One region of the Dyella sp. Tek66A03 genome, then DNA from elsewhere that is predicted to be linked to it. Evidence: predicted binding sites of a transcription regulator. Region 1 holds the regulator's gene; the other holds the start of a gene.
The links. Region 1 encodes FliA, which starts transcription of late flagellar genes. Its sites were predicted from a motif close to TAAAGTTTNNCNNNCNNNGGCCGATAA; they were not measured.

Region 1 (8,055 bases):
GTGCTGGCGCCGCTGGCGCCGACCGATTTCGATCCGCTGGGCGCGGATGGCATCACGGTGATGATCAACCAGGTGCTGATCGGTGCGTCGATGGGCTTCGTGTTGAAGCTGGCGTTTGAGGCGGTGTCGTTTGGCGGCCAATTGGTGGCCCAGAGCATGAGCCTGGGTTTCGCCGAATCGGTGGACCCTCGCGGCGGCGGCAGTTCGCCAACGATCAGTCAGTTCTACCTGTTGGTGGTGACCCTGCTGTTCCTGGCCATGGACGGCCATCTTCGCCTGATCGCCTTGCTGGCGGACAGTTTCCACAGCTTGCCGCCAGGCGCGACAGGCATCGGCACCAACGGACTGTATGCGGTGGTGGGCTTTGCCGCTCAGCTGTTTGGGGGCGCGGTGCGCGTGGCCTTGCCGGCCATGACCTCGTTGCTGGTGGTCAATATCGGTTTCGCCGCGATCAGTCGTTCCGCGCCGGCGATGAATCTGTTCGCCGTGGGTTTTCCCATCACCATCACGCTCGGCTTCCTGGCGTTGTGGCTGTCGATGCACAGCCTCCCCGCTGCATTCGAATCGTTGCAAACCAGCGCATGGTCGCTGATGCACGATCTGGTCGGTGGTTGAGGTAGCCGGCTATGTCTGAGCAGGACGACCAGGAACGTACTGAACAACCCTCAGAAAAACGCCTGCGCGAAGCGCGGGAAAAGGGCGACATTCCGCGCTCGCGAGACCTGTCGGGCGCCGTCGTGGTGCTTGCCGGTGTCTCGACCCTGATCAGCGGTGGCAAAGGCTCGATGGAGCACGTGCGACGCATCTACGGCCTGGGCCTCACTTACGGACGCGATGCATTGTTCAGCGACGAGCTGCCGGCTCGCGTGCTGGCGCTCGCCATGCATGAGGCCTTCGGTCTGTTTCTTCCGGTGGCCATGGCCACCCTGCTCGCGGCGGTGGCCGCTCCGGTGCTGCTGGGTGGGCTCAACTTCAGTGCGCAGGCGCTGGAGCCGAAGTTCGAGCGGCTCGATCCCATCAGTGGTTTGGGCCGCATTTTCGCCGTGCGTGGCCTGGTCGAGCTGGCCAAGTCGCTGTTCAAGCTGCTGTTGATCGGTGCCGTGCTGCTGATGGTGCTGAAGAACTGGCAGACCGAGCTGATGGATACCGGACGCGGTGAAGTCGGCAGTGGCATGGTGCGCGCGATCGGCCTGCTCGGTCGCGCGGCGCTGTGGTTCGGTTCGGTACTGGCGCTGATCGGTGGTGCCGACGCGCTGTACCAGAAATTCGACCACAACAAACGACTGCGCATGTCGCGGCAGGAACTGAAGGACGAATCAAAGGAAAGCGACGGCAATCCCGAACTGAAAGGCCGCGTTCGCCAGATGCAGTTCCAAATGGCCCGCCGCCGCATGATGCAGGAGCTGCCCAAGGCCGATGTGGTGATCACCAACCCCAGCCACTTCGCCGTGGCGCTGCGTTACGACGAGGGGCGCATGGGCGCGCCGCGCGTGATCGCCAAGGGCGTGGACGAGCTGGCGCAGCAGATTCGCCTGGTGGCCAACAGCCATCGCATTCCCATGGTCGAGGCACCGCCGCTGGCGCGTGCCTTGTACGCCACGACCCAGCTCGATCGCGAGATCCCTTCCTCGCTCTATATCGCCGTGGCCCAGGTGCTGGCCTACGTCTTCCAGTTGAAACAGGCCATGGCGCGCGGTGACGAACCGCCGCAGGCGCCGAAGCCCGATGTCGATCCGGACCTGCTCGGTCCTTACAAATTCTGACGGATACACCTCATGGCCGCAGCCAGCGCACTCGACAACCTCAAATCACTAGGCCGCCGCGGCGTCGGCGCGCCGGTGATCATGCTCGCCATGCTGGCGATGATGATGTTGCCGCTGCCCCCTTTCCTGCTGGACATGCTGTTCAGCTTCAACATCGCGTTGTCGCTGGTGATCCTGCTGGCGGTGATCTACGTGATGCGTCCGCTGGAGTTCGCCGCCTTCCCGACCGTGGTGCTGATGGCGACGTTGTTGCGCCTGGCGCTCAATATCGCCTCCACCCGCGTGGTGCTGTTGCACGGACACGACGGCCCCGGTGCGGCGGGCAAGGTGATCGAGGCGTTCGGCGAGTTCGTCATTGGCGGCAACTTCGCAGTCGGCCTGGTGGTGTTCGCCATCCTCACCATCATCAACTTCGTGGTGGTGACCAAGGGTGCGACGCGCGTGTCCGAGGTGACGGCGCGCTTCACCCTCGATGCGATGCCCGGTAAGCAGATGGCGATCGATGCCGACCTCAACGCTGGCCTGCTCAACCAGGAGCAGGCACGCGACCGTCGCCAGGAAGTGCGCGAGGAAGCGGACTTCTACGGTTCGATGGACGGTGCTTCCAAATTCGTACGCGGCGATGCCACCGCGGGCATCCTGATCCTGATCATCAATATCGTCGGTGGCTTCTTCGTCGGCGTGATGCAGCACGGGCTCTCCGCCGCCGATGCCGCCAAGACCTATACCTTGCTCACCATCGGTGACGGCCTGGTTGCGCAGGTGCCGGGCTTGATGTTGTCGATTGCCACGGCGGTGATCGTGACGCGTGTGTCGCGCTCGCAGGACATGGGCAAGCAGCTGATCGGCCAGGTCTTCGGCCAGCCGCGCGCGCTGGCGGTCGCCGGCGTGGTGCTGGGCGTGATGGGGGTGATCCCCGGCATGCCGAATATCGCGTTCCTGTTGTTGAGCGGCACCTGCGGTGGTGCGGCGTGGTTGATGGTCAAGCGCGAGCGCGAAGCGCACGCAAGGCTCGAACAGTCCGTCATCGAAGCACCCGCGCCGGCCGCACCGACCGAACGCCTGGAACTGGGCTGGGAAGACGTGGCCAGCGTCGATCCGCTGGGCCTGGAAGTGGGCTACCGGCTGATTCCCCTGGTGGACACGCACCAGGGCGGCGAACTGATGGGACGCATCAAGTCGGTACGACGCAAACTCTCGCAGGAACTGGGTTTCCTGGTGCCGCCGGTACACATCCGCGACAACCTGGACCTGGGCCCCAGCACCTATCGCATCACCTTGATGGGCGTGCCGATGGGCGAGGCGGAAGTGCACAACGAGCGCCTGCTGGCGATCAACCCCGGTCGCGTGCAGGAAGGGCTGCAGGGCATCAGCACGCGCGATCCGGCCTTCGGGCTGGAAGCGATGTGGATCGAGCCGGGCCAGCGCGAGCAGGCGCAAAGCCTCGGCTACACCGTGGTCGATCCGGCCACGGTCATCGCCACGCATCTTTCGCACATCCTGCAAGGCCATGCGCACGAACTGCTCGGCCACCAGGACGTGCAGCAACTGCTCGATCGTCTCGCTCAGACCACGCCGAAGCTGGTGGAAGACCTGGTGCCCAAGCGCCTGTCGTTGGGCGTGGTGGTCAAGGTCATGCAGAACCTGCTGGCCGAGCGCGTGCCGATCCGCAATATGCGCAGCATCGTCGAATCCTTGGCGGAGCACGCAGGGCAGAGTCAGGATCCCGGCACTCTCACCGCCGCCGTGCGTGTCGCGCTGGGCCGGCAGATCGTGCAGGAGATCACCGGCCTGGGTACCGAGATCCCGGTCATCACGCTGGCACCGGAACTGGAGCAGATCCTGCTCGGTTCGCTCGCCAATGGCGGCGTAGCGGGCGCTGCAGTGGAACCGGGCCTTGCAGACCGCTTGCAGCAAGGCGTCGCGGAAGCCACGCGCAAGCAGGAAATGAGCGGCGAACCGGCCGTGTTGCTGGTCGCGCCGCAGCTTCGCCCATGGCTCGCACGCTTCACTCGTCACGTGGCACAGAACCTGCACGTACTGGCCTACAACGAGGTGCCGGACAACCGCCGAGTGCGATTGGTCCAGGCATTGGGTCGCTAAGGACGAGGTTCTGGGCAATGAGAAAGAGCGGATGGCACATGGGTAGCGGGCGCGCACTCGGCAAGCAGTCGCTTCGCAGGATGAGCTCAGGGGCATGCATCACCAGCTGCTTTTCGCGCGCCTGTTCACGGAGTATCACTCGATGAAGATCAAACGCTTTGTGGCCGCCGATATGCGACAGGCCATGCGCGAAGTGCGTGAGGAGCAGGGGCCGGATGCGGTGATCCTCTCCACGCGCCGGATGGATGAAGGCATCGAGATCATCGCCGCCGTCGATTTCGATGAGGCCTTGGTTCGCGAAGCCGCGCGCCACGGCGCGCCGCTGGATGTCGAGGAGCGGACGCCGCGAATCATGGCCGCTGCTCCGCAGGTCGAAGCCGCGCCGGTGATGACATCGCGCGACGACAAGGCGGCGGCGCAGCGTCGAGACAGCGCCGCCGTGTTGACCGCCATTCCTGCGCGTACGCATGCAGTGCCCCCGGCGGCCGTCGAGCCGCCGCCGACGCCCGCTGTCGTCATGTCGACCGTCGCGCCGGAAGCACCCGTCGTCGATCCGTCGGCGCCGATCCATCCCTTGCTTGAACGTGCCGTGCAGGACACCGCGCGCGTACGCGCCGAACTGGGCAGCCTGCGCGATTTGCTGGAGACGCAATTGTCCAGCCTCGTGTGGAACGACATGGAACGCCGTCAGCCGATGCGCGCCCGGGTGCTGCGCGAGATGACGCGGCTCGGCATCGAGCCCGATGTGGCTCGCCAGCTGGCCGACGAACTGCCGGTGGCGATCAATGTCGAACAGGCGCGCTACCTGCCGCTGGGCATGTTGAGCCGCAGCCTGTCCATCAGCGGGCGCGAGCACTCGGAGCGTACCGGCGTCACCGCCCTGGTCGGCCCCACCGGCGTCGGCAAGACCACCACCATCGCCAAGCTGGCCGCACGCGCGGTGATGCGTCACGGCGCCTCCCAGGTGGCGCTGGTGAGTACCGATCACTATCGCATCGGTGCGGCAGCGCAGCTCGAGCACTACGGCCGCCTGCTCGGCGTGCGCGTGTATCCCGCCTACGACGCGGACAGCCTGCGCCACGTGCTGGATCTGCTGCGCGGTTGCAACACCGTGCTGGTCGACACGGCCGGTGTGGCGGGTGGCGATCCGCGTCTTGCCCAACAGTTGGATGTGCTGAGCAATGCGGGTGACCTGCGCGCCTGCCTGGTGCTGGCGGCGAATGCCCAGGCGCCGTCGCTGGACGAAGCCGTGCGCTCCTATCTCCCGCTGAAGCCGCATGCCTGCATCCTGACCAAGCTCGACGAAGCGCCCAGCCTCGGCGGCGCGCTGTCGGTGGTCATCCGTCATCGGCTGCCGATCGACTACATCACTGACGGCCAGCGTGTGCCCGAAGACATCGCCGCCGCCGATGCGCGCGCGCTGGTGTGCCGCGCAGCGCAGGTGCTCAAGGGCAATGGTGTTTTGGCCTCCGACGACGAGGTCATGGCTGAACGATTTGGCATGGCGGTGGCTAGCGCATGAACAGCATTCTCGCAATGAATCAGGCGATCGGCCTGGAAAGCATGTTGCGCGCGTTGACCGAGCGACAGGCCAAGCCGCCTGCATCCCGCGACCAGGCCTTCGGTCTGGCGCGTCCCGCCCCGGGTCGCCGTTGTCGTGCGATCGCGGTCGCGGGCGGCAAGGGCGGTGTGGGCAAAACCACCGTATCCGTCAACCTGGGCATGGCGCTGGCCGTGGCCGGGCATGAGGTGATTCTGCTCGACGCGGACATGGGGCTGGCCAATGTCGACGTGTTGCTGGGTCTTACGCCGACGCGGCATATCGGTCACCTGCTCGACGGCAGCTGCGGTATTGAGGATTTGCTGATCACCGGACCGCGCGGTCTCAAGGTCGTGCCCGCCGGTTCGGGTGCACGACGCCTGGCCCAGCTCAATAATAGCGAGCATGCGGCGGTGATCCGCGCGTTCGATGATCTGGTCGCGCCGCCGGACTACCTGCTGGTGGATACCGCTGCGGGGCTTTCCGACAACGTGGCGATGTTCGCCGCCGCAGCCGACGACGTCGTGCTGGTGGTTTGCGATGAGCCCGCTTCGCTGACCGATGCCTACGCCATGCTCAAGGTGCTCAGTCGTGAATTCGGCGTGCGCCGCTTCCGCATGGTGGCCAATATGGTGCGCAACGCCGGCGAAGCGCGCCAGTTGCACCAGAAGCTGGCGCGCGTCACCGATCGCTTCCTCGATGTGACGCTGGAATTCATGGGCATGGTCCCGCATGACGAACGGCTCAAGCAGGCCATTCGTCGACAGAGTTCGGTGGTGGACCTGTGGCCTTCCAGCCGGTCGGGACAGGCATTCAAGCAATTGGCGGGTGCGGTCGATACATGGGGTGAACCCGAGCGACTGGGGCTGGACCGTATCGCCTTCTTCAGCAGGCAGGCCGCAGCAGCGACGGGGTGGTGAGATGAGCGTGGCTTCCGAATATCTGCAACTGCAAAAGCAGAGCGCCGACGAACTGGTTCGCCTGCACGCGCCGCTGGTGCGAAGGATCGCCTATCACCTGATGGGTCGATTGCCGCCGAGTGTGGACGTGAGCGACCTGATCCAGGCCGGCATGATCGGGCTGCTGGAGGCTGCGCGAAATTTCACCACCGGGCGTAACGCCAGCTTCGAGACGTTTGCGGGTATCCGCATTCGTGGCGCCATGCTCGACGAACTGCGACGTACCGATTGGACCCCTCGATCGGTGCACCGCAAGGTGCGCGAGATGGCCGAAGTGGTACGCCAGATCGAGATTGAAACCGGCGCGGATGCCGAGGACGCCGAGGTCATGCGGCGACTGGGTATCGGTGCCGAGGAGTACCACCAGGTGCTGGCCGACGCGGCGAGTGCACGGTTGCTCAGCCTCTCCGTGCCGGACGACGGTGATGGCGGTGCAGCGTTCGACGTGGCCGATGCGGACAGCCTGAGTCCGCAGGACAGCGTCGAGCACGATGGCATGCGCCGGTCGCTGATCGACGCGATTGGCAGCCTGCCGGAACGGGAGCAGTTGGTGATGTCGCTGTATTACGAAGAGGAATTAAACCTCAAAGAAATCGGCGCAGTACTCGGCGTCACCGAGTCGCGGGTCTGTCAGATCCACGGCCAGGCCATCGTGCGCTTGCGAGCGCGCATGACTGGGTGGCGCGAAAACGGTTGAGCGGTACCCCCGACATTCCCTGAGGCTTGGCGCACCGGACCGCACGGTGCAAGCGGAGAAAGTGGTTTGGACAAGAATATGAAGATCCTGGTGGTGGACGACTTTTCCACCATGCGGCGCATCGTTCGCAACCTGCTGGTGGAACTGGGCTTCAGCAATACGCTGATCCAGGAAGCCGACGATGGGGAAAACGCGCTCACCATGTTGCGCAGCACCTCTTTCGATATGGTGGTGACCGACTGGAACATGCCCAATATGACGGGCATCGACCTGCTGCGCGCGATCCGCGCCGAGCCCGCCTTGAAGGGCATGCCGGTGCTGATGGTCACGGCGGAGAACAATCGCGACCAGATCATCTCTGCTGCCCAGGCTGGCGTGAACGGCTACATCGTCAAGCCCTTCACCGCGGCAACGCTGCAGGAAAAACTCAGCAAGATCTTCGAGCGGCTCGCCGCCAGCGGAGCCACCGCATGAACGCACAGGTATCCCTGATGGCCGGCGAAACGCTGCCGCCGGAATTGCACGACCTGCTCAACAGCGCCGACGGCGCGGCATTCGAGCAGGCGCTGGACGTGCTGGTGCGAGAGCGTGAGCAGCGCGTGTTCCGTGCGCTGGGCCTGCTTGCCCGCGACTTGCACGACGCCGTGCGCCGCCTCGGCGGCGACCTCGCGCAGGAGGGCGTGCCGGGCAGCGTGGCCGATGCGCGCCAGCATCTGGAAGACGTGCTGGAGATGAGTTCGCAGGCCGCGCACCGCACGCTCGATTTTGCCGAGCGTATGCGCCCGAAGGCCGAATCGCTGGCCGCGAACGCCAGTGCCGTGATTGATGGCACGCCGCCCAGCGACGTCGCCCATGTGCTAGCCCTGGAAGCCAAGGACTTCTCCACCGCCTGTCGCGATGGCATGGCCGAGTTCGTGGTGGCGCAGTCCTGGCAGGACCTTTCCGGCCAGCGCATCAAGAAAGTGGTGAACTTCATCGGTAGCGTGGAGTCGT
Region 2 (8,055 bases), 2.2 Mb from region 1:
CATCGAGCTTTGCGTAACGCCCGCAAGCCCTGTGCTGCGAGTGGTACGTGCATCTACTTGCGACTGGTTTCGAGTGCAGTGCCTTGCTCATCCAATGACTACCGCAACATAAAGATGCAGACCACGGCCGTCAGAATGGCGAGTGCCGCCAGTACACCAAGGATGCTATGGAGGGCTGAGGTGTACACCTGGTGCGCAAGCGCCGTGATCGTCTTATCAATGGCCGCTGCCGCGGGGAAGCTCAATGTGCTGCTGGAGAAGTCGCAGATTAATGAGCATTGATTTGCGCTTGGAACGGACCGTTCCGCATGGGGCAATGGCGCTTGCCGGTTGTAGGAGCGCACCCTGTGCGCGATCACGGCGTCACCGCTACGTAGGCTTTTCACTCGGGCCATCCTTGGCCCTCGCCCTGCGGGCAGCTGGCGCTGTGCAAACCGGCACTCCTGCCGGTTTGTCGCGCACAGGGTGCGCTCCTACATGGCCCTATGGTGGGTGGGTTTGACTCCTTCCCGTCTCACACCGAGACAACATCTCTCGGCGCAATCTGATATCGCCACCTTTGAGGAGGCGCCGCGTGACGCGATGGATCGGGATGTTGGCAAGCGCCCTGCTCGTCGTGGCGTTTGCCGTGTCCACAGCAGCCGGACAAGCTGCTGGCGGTGGCGTGCGCACGAACGGCTTCGTGGCGCGCATCGAACTCAGCGGCCCGATTGGTCCGGCCGCCGCCGAATACGTCGACGACACCCTGAATCGGGCCACCCGCGATGGGGCAGCAGCCATCGTGCTGCAACTGGATACGCCAGGAGGCCTGTCCGACTCGATGCGACAAATCATCGCCAGCATCCTGGCGGCGAAGCGTCCTGTGCTGGGTTATGTCGCGCCGGAGGGCGCGCGCGCTGCATCCGCGGGCACCTATATTCTCTACGCCTGCCAGATTGCGGCCATGGCTCCAGCGACGCATCTTGGCGCGGCGACACCGGTGCAGCTTGGCGGTGAAAACCCGCTGCCGTTGGGAAACGCCCCTGCCCCGGCTGGCTCGGCGGCGAAACCCGCGTCCGATGCCGAGCAGACCAAGGTCATCAATGACGCCATCGCCTCGATCCGCTCGCTGGCCCAGCTCAACGGCCGCAATGCCGAATGGGCGGAGCAGGCGGTGCGTGGCGCAGCCACGCTGACCGCCGACGAGGCGTTGCAGAAGCACGTGATCGACTTTATCGCCGCCGATACCGATGCCCTGTTGGCCCACGCCGATGGACGACGCGTGCGGGTGGCCGGAAGCGACTTCGTCCTCAAGACCGCCGGCCTGCCCGTGCGCGACTACGCGCCCAACTGGCGCACGCATTTCCTCGGCGTCATCACCAACCCCACCATCGCCTACATGCTGCTACTCGCTGGCGTGTACGGGCTGGTGCTGGAGGCGTTTCACCCTGGCGCGCTGTTTCCCGGCGTGGCCGGCGCCATTTGCCTGCTGATCGGGTTGTACGCGCTGCAACTGCTGCCGGTGAACTACGCGGGACTCGCGCTGATGGTGCTCGGTGTCGGGTTGATGCTTACCGAGGCTCTGGTGCCTTCCGTGGGTGCGATCGGCATCGGCGGGCTGGTGGCCTTCGTGATCGGCTCGATCATGTTGTTCAACACCGGTGTGCCTGGTTATGCGGTGAATCTAGGTGTGATCGGCGGCATTGCGTTTTCCGCGGCGGCGCTGCTCACCCTGCTGCTTCGACTGGTCACTCGATCACGGCGAGCGCGGCCATTCAACGGCGACGCGCAAATGTTGCTGGCGTCGGGAGAACTGCTGCAAGCGGTGGATGCCGGCGGTGAAAGTTGGGTGCGGATCGGTGGCGAGCAATGGCGCGTACGATGTGAGTCTGCGCTGCCTGCCGGTGCGCGTGTACGGGTGGTGGGTCGTGATGGTCTGTTGCTGCGGGTAACGCCTGCCTGATATCCGGATGGCCAAAATGGAGACGCTTATGCTTGGCTTCGTGAGTGTGATCGTGGTGTGGGTGGCGGCACTGCTGTTCCTGTCGATCAAGGTGCTGCCGGAATACCAGCGCGGCGTCGTGCTGACCCTGGGCCGTTATACCGGCACCAAGGGACCGGGCCTGGTGATCCTGGTACCGATCGTGCAGCGAATGATGCGCGTCGACCTGCGCGTGACGGTGATGGATGTGCCGCCGCAGGACGTGATCTCGCGCGACAACGTATCCGTGCGCGTCAACGCGGTGGTGTACTTCCGCGTGGTGGAACCGGACAAGGCCATGCTGCAGGTCGCCGACTTTTTCCAGGCCACCAGCCAGTTGGCGCAGACGCGGTTGCGTTCGGTGCTGGGCCAGCACGAGCTGGACGACATCCTCTCCCAACGCGACTCGATCAATCACAGCCTGCAACAGATCCTCGACGAGGCCACGGACCCCTGGGGCATCAAGGTGAGCAATGTCGAGATCAAGGACGTCGATCTGAACGAAACCATGGTGCGCGCCATCGCCCGCCAGGCCGAGGCCGAACGCGAACGACGCGCCAAGGTGATCCACGCCGACGGTGAGTTGCAGGCCGCGGAAAAGCTGCGCGATGCCGCCGCCATGCTGTCACAGGAGCCACAGGCGCTGCAGCTGCGCTATCTGCAGACCATGTCGGACATGTCCAACAGCGGCAAGGCTTCCACCATCGTCTTTCCGTTGCCGATGGACCTGATCAAGCCGCTGATCGACCGGTTGACCCCCAAGTAGCGAAAGCCCTGAGAGCACCAGAGCCACGTACAATGGGCGGTTGACCTTACCGGACGCCCTCATGGCCCTGAATGCCACCATCTACAAAGCGGAGCTGCAGGTCAGCGACATGGACCGGCACTACTACGCCACCCATGCGCTGACCCTGGCGCGCCATCCCTCCGAGACCGAGGAACGCCTGATGGTGCGTCTGCTCGCTTTCGCGCTGTACGCCGATGAGCGGCTGGAATTCGGCAAGGGACTCAGTGCGGAAGACGAGCCCGACCTCTGGCGCAAGGATTACAGCGGCGACATCCAGCAATGGATCGAGCTGGGCCAGCCGGATGAAGCGCGTATCCGCAAGGCCTGCGGCCGTGCCGAGCAGGTGGTGGTGATCAACTACGGCGGCCGCGCTTCCGATGTCTGGTGGGAGAAGAACGCCAGCGCGCTGGCCCGTCACCGCAATCTCACCGTGCTGGACGTGCCTGCCGATACGGTGGCCACGCTGACCGCCATGGCCGAACGCACGCTGCGCCTGCAATGCCTGATCCAGGACGGCGAGCTGCAGCTGATGGGCGATGCCGCCGGCACCGGCGCCGCCGTGCAGCCGCAGACGCGCATGGCCCCGGCCAACTGAGCCTGTCGGCCCGGCTGGTCAGCCGGGTAGCGTCGCCGTATCGTCTTCCCCCTTGTCGCGAAGCCCGCTCATGCCTGCATCGTCATCCCTACCCGGCCTGATCATCATTGGCGGCGGTCCGGCCGGCCTGATGGCCGCGGAAACCGCGCGCGCGGCCGGCGTGGAGGTGGATGTCTACGAGGCGAAGGGCTCGGTCGGCCGGAAGTTCCTGATCGCCGGCAAGGGCGGCATGAACCTCACGCATGGCGAAGCCAAGCCCGCCTTTGTGCAGCGCTACGGCGCACGAGCGCAACAGGTGGGTGCCTGGCTGGAGCATTTTGATGCCGATGCACTGCGTGCTTGGGCGCGCGGCCTGGGTGTCGAGACCTTCGTCGGCAGCTCCGGCAGGGTCTTTCCCAGCGATCTGAAAGCCGCGCCCTTGCTGCGTGGCTGGGTTCATCGCCTGCGCGAGCGCGGCGTGCGCTTCCACGTGCATCAGCGCTGGCTGGGCTGGACCGACGATGGCGCCCTGCGCATGGCCACCCCGGACGGCGAACGCAGCATGCAGGCCGGCGCCGTGGTGCTGGCCCTGGGTGGCGGCAGCTGGCCGCAGCTGGGTTCCGACGGAGCATGGCAACCGTGGCTGGCCGCGCGCGGCGCGGCGGTGGCTCCGCTGGTGCCGTCCAACTGCGGCTTCGATATCGGCTGGAGCGAACACCTGGCCAGCCGCTTCGCAGGCGCACCGCTCAAGCCTGTGGCGATCTACTTTCGCGACGCCAAGAGCGTCGAACACACGCGCCAGGGCGAATGCGTGATGACCGCCACCGGCATCGAGGGCAGCCTGATCTACGCGTTCTCCGGTCCGTTGCGCGATGCCATTGCCGCGCATGGCGGGACCACCCTAGCGCTGGACCTGGCCCCCGACCGCCCTCTCGAACGCTTGCGGCGCGATCTCGCCAAGCCCCGCGGCAGTCACTCGATGAGCGACCACCTGCGCCGTCAGACCGGCCTGACCGGTGTGAAGGCGGCCCTGCTGCACGAGGTGCTGAGCCGGGAACAGTTCTACGACACCGAGGTGCTGGCACGTACCATCAAGCGCCTGCCGCTCACGCTGACGCGGGCTCGCCCCATCGCCGAAGCGATCAGCAGTGCCGGCGGGGTCCGGCTGGAGGCCTTGGACGACCAACTGATGCTCACGGCCCTGCCCGGCGTGTTCTGCGCCGGCGAAATGCTCGACTGGGAGGCGCCCACCGGCGGCTACCTGCTCACCGCCTGCTTCGCCAGCGGCCACCTTGCCGGCAAGAGCGCTGCCGCCTGGCTTGGAGCCTGTTGACGATCACTGAGCTAGGCGTCGCAAGCCCGGAAATTCGCGCTACATCTTTCAGGCCGGGTGCCGATACATAAGCGACGCGAAGGCGTGCAAGGGGAGCGGTAAGCAAGATGATGGGCAACTGGTGGCGACTCTTCGCACCCACGCGCGCGCCGGCAACACCGGCGCCGCGTCAGACGGCGTTCGAGCGCAACGCGCCAAACGCCATCGAGGCCTCCCATGGCACGGTGTCAGGCGACGAGGTCGAGGAACACTTCCATCGCTTCATCCTGAACCTGCCGCCGCTCGTGGGAGACAGCGCCGCACCCGCCAGGGAGCAGGCCTTGCTGCAGCGCCTGAAAGAGTTCTGCGACGGTGGCCGCTTCGACGTGCGTACCCTGCCGCGCATGCCCACGGTGCTGCCCCAGCTGATGCGCGCCATGAAGAGCGACAACCTCAATGGCGCCCAGCTCGCCAACCTGATCCGGCGCGACCCGGTCCTGGTGGGCGAAGTCATGCGGGTCACCGGCAGCATCGCTTACCGCACCGCGCACCCGGTCGGCAGTCTGCAGCACGCCGTGGTACTGCTCGGCCAGATCGGCCTGCGCCACGTGGTGACGTCTTATGTGATGAAGCCCATCCTGATGGCCAGCGCGGGCGCCAGCGGACAACTGGTGGGCCAGCGCCTATGGGACCACGCTGAACGCTGCGCGCATGCCGCCGTGTTTCTCAGCAAGGGGCAATGCGATCCCTTCGAGGCCTATCTCGCCGGCCTGGTCGGCTATAGCGGCCTGGGTGCCGTGGCCCGCCTGCTGGAAAAGGATCTCGGTGTCACGCTGTCGACTAGCTCGCCGGCCTTCATCGCCGGATGTGCCCAGGTCGCCACCCAGCTCACCGTGCAGGTCGGCCACCATTGGGACCTGCCGCCGCCGGTACTGGACGCCCTGATCGAACATGCCGACGCCGCCCGAAACGCCATGACCCTGCCGATGAGTCGCGTGCTGCACGCGGCGCAGCGACTGGCCATGCACCAGCTGCTTGCCGAACATCGACTAGTGGACGCCGAAGCGGACTACACCGACGGCTCGATTACCCAGTTTCCGTCCATGCTGCTGGCGCGGTGCCAGCAGGATCTGCGCAAGAATTTCGCTACCCAGTGACCGGCCCGCGCATGGCACGGAGCCCATCCCACCGTCTCAGCCAGCGGCCGCGATGCTCGCCCTGACCTGCGCCACGATCTCGAACGAACGGCAACGCGCTTCGTGCTCGAACACGTTGGCGGTGACCATCAATTCGTCGGGCTGGTGCCGCGCCACAAAGGCTTCGATTCCCTGCTTCACCGTCGCCGCATCGCCAATCACGGCGCAGGCAAGCGCACGTTCCACCCCGAATTTCTCGGTGGGCGTCCAGTAATTCTCGATATCGTCGATGGGCGGCGGAATCAGCCCGGGCCGTCCACGACGAAGATTGATAAAGCTCTGCTGTTGGGTGGTGAACAGGCGCCGCGCTTCGGCATCGCTGGCCGCGGCGACCACGTTGATGCCCAGCATGGCGTGGGGCGCATGCAGCCGCACTGACGGCCGGAAGTCGCGGCGATACAGCGCCAGCGCTTCATCCATCGCATCCGGCGCAAAGTGCGAGGCGAACGCAAACGGCAGCCCCATGGCCGCAGATAGGCGCGCGCTGAACAGGCTCGATCCCAGCAACCACACCGGCACATCGACGCCGGCTCCCGGCACCGCACGCACGGGTTGGTCCGGCGTGGCCTGCTCGAAATAGGCGAGCAACTCCTGGACGTCGGCGGGGAACGCATCCGCGCTGTCGAAATAACGCCGCAATGCCCTCGCGGTCGCGTGGTCGGTACCCGGCGCGCGCCCCAGACCCAGGTCGATGCGGCCCGGATACAACGACGCCAGGGTGCCGAACTGCTCGGCTACCTGCAGTGGCGCATGGTTCGGCAACATGATGCCGCCCGCCCCCACCCGTATGGTCGACGTGCCGCCCGCCACATAGCCGATCAAGACCGCCGTCGCCGCACTGGCGATGCCGGGCATGTTGTGGTGTTCGGCCAGCCAGTAGCGCGTATAGCCAAGGCGCTCGGCGCGCCGGGCCAGATCCAGCGTATGGGCAAATGCCTGGGTCGCGCTGCTGCCCTCCGTGACCGGCGCCAGATCGAGTACAGAAAAGGGAATCATGCTGCGTCCTCGGCAAGGAAGTCACCGATGTGGGGACACCCGTCGCAAATGCCACCCCTGCCTCCCAGCCTGCCGCACGGCTCATTTAGGCGTAGTCTTTGCGCACCATCGTCGGGAGGGTCGCACCATGCTCCGCCGAACCTGCAAAGCGCTTGCCCTGCTTGCCGTTATCCTGCTGCTCCCCGTCGCGGCCAGCGCCGCCTCCACCGACGACACCACCGTCCTGCTGCAGAAGGCGGTTGACGGTGCATGGCGTTCGGCACCGAACAAGGCGCGCGACACCTACCGGCACCCGGTCGAAACCTTGCAATTCTTCGGTATTCGCCCGGACATGACGGTGATCGAACTGTCGCCCGGTGGTGGCTGGTACACCGAGATACTCGCGCCGTTTCTGTATGAGCGCGGCCATCTGATCGAAGCCGCTCCGCCGAAAGCGGAAAAATTCACTGCCAAGCTCAAGAGCAATCCTGCCGTGTTCGGACATATCGCCGGCATGGTTCCTTTCGCGCCGCCCGACCACGTAAGCCTCGGCCCCGCGAACTCGGCCGACATGGTGCTCACGTTCCGCAACACCCATGACTGGCTGATCAACAGTCCCGACACGTTGGAAGCGGTGTTCAAATCCGCGTTCGACGTACTCAAGCCCGGCGGCGTCTTCGGACTGACCGAACACCGCGCCAAACCGTTCGGCGATGCACGCGTGACTGCGGGCGCGCTGCACCGCATCCCCGAGGACTATCTGATCGCGCTGGCGCTCAAGACCGGTTTCCAACTTTCCGGTGTCTCGGAAATCAATGCGAACCCCACCGACCCGGAAGACATCAATATCCATCGCCTGCCGCCGGACCTGGCCGGCCCCGAGGATGAACACGCGAAAATGAAAATCATCGGTGAATCCGACCGCATGACGCTGCGTTTCGTCAAACCCTTGGCCGGCAACGCAGCAGCAAGCCGTTAGCCTGCGCGTCTTCGATAACCGGGACGCCAGCAAGGACGGCGCACGAGCGGTGGCTCGGCGTGGCGTGACTCGATGTTCAATGCTATCGCTTAAAAAAAGCGGCCCACAAGGTGGGCCGCCAACGCATCGCTCCCCCTTGCCTACTTGCTGGCCGGCTTGTAAGTCAGATCAGCGTTGTACCTGTCGACATGCGAAGACGATTCCTGCACGACATCGTTCAACGACTTGCGTAGTGCCGCGGTATCGTCTTTGCCATAGACGCCTTCCATCAT

Region 2: a site for FliA is predicted at 4,695-4,721, ahead of ACT01B_RS06640 (HDOD domain-containing protein). Genes of this name have one in related genera too.

Annotation. Positions count from the first base shown of each region.
Region 1 is NZ_CP199584.1:3,705,393-3,713,447, reverse strand. It holds gene fliR (flagellar biosynthetic protein FliR) at 1-615, shown strand, start outside; gene flhB (flagellar biosynthesis protein FlhB) at 627-1,763, shown strand; gene flhA (flagellar biosynthesis protein FlhA) at 1,776-3,866, shown strand; gene flhF (flagellar biosynthesis protein FlhF) at 4,009-5,388, shown strand; gene ACT01B_RS16620 (MinD/ParA family ATP-binding protein) at 5,385-6,326, shown strand; gene ACT01B_RS16615 (RNA polymerase sigma factor FliA) at 6,328-7,062, shown strand; gene cheY (chemotaxis response regulator CheY) at 7,129-7,536, shown strand; gene ACT01B_RS16605 (protein phosphatase CheZ) at 7,533-8,055, shown strand, end outside.
Region 2 is NZ_CP199584.1:1,465,861-1,473,915, reverse strand. It holds gene ACT01B_RS06660 (NfeD family protein) at 575-1,942, shown strand; gene ACT01B_RS06655 (slipin family protein) at 1,971-2,726, shown strand; gene ACT01B_RS06650 (YaeQ family protein) at 2,788-3,342, shown strand; gene ACT01B_RS06645 (TIGR03862 family flavoprotein) at 3,413-4,654, shown strand; gene ACT01B_RS06640 (HDOD domain-containing protein) at 4,762-5,790, shown strand; gene ACT01B_RS06635 (LLM class flavin-dependent oxidoreductase) at 5,827-6,825, opposite strand; gene ACT01B_RS06630 (class I SAM-dependent methyltransferase) at 6,953-7,783, shown strand; gene ACT01B_RS06625 (hypothetical protein) at 7,924-8,055, opposite strand, start outside.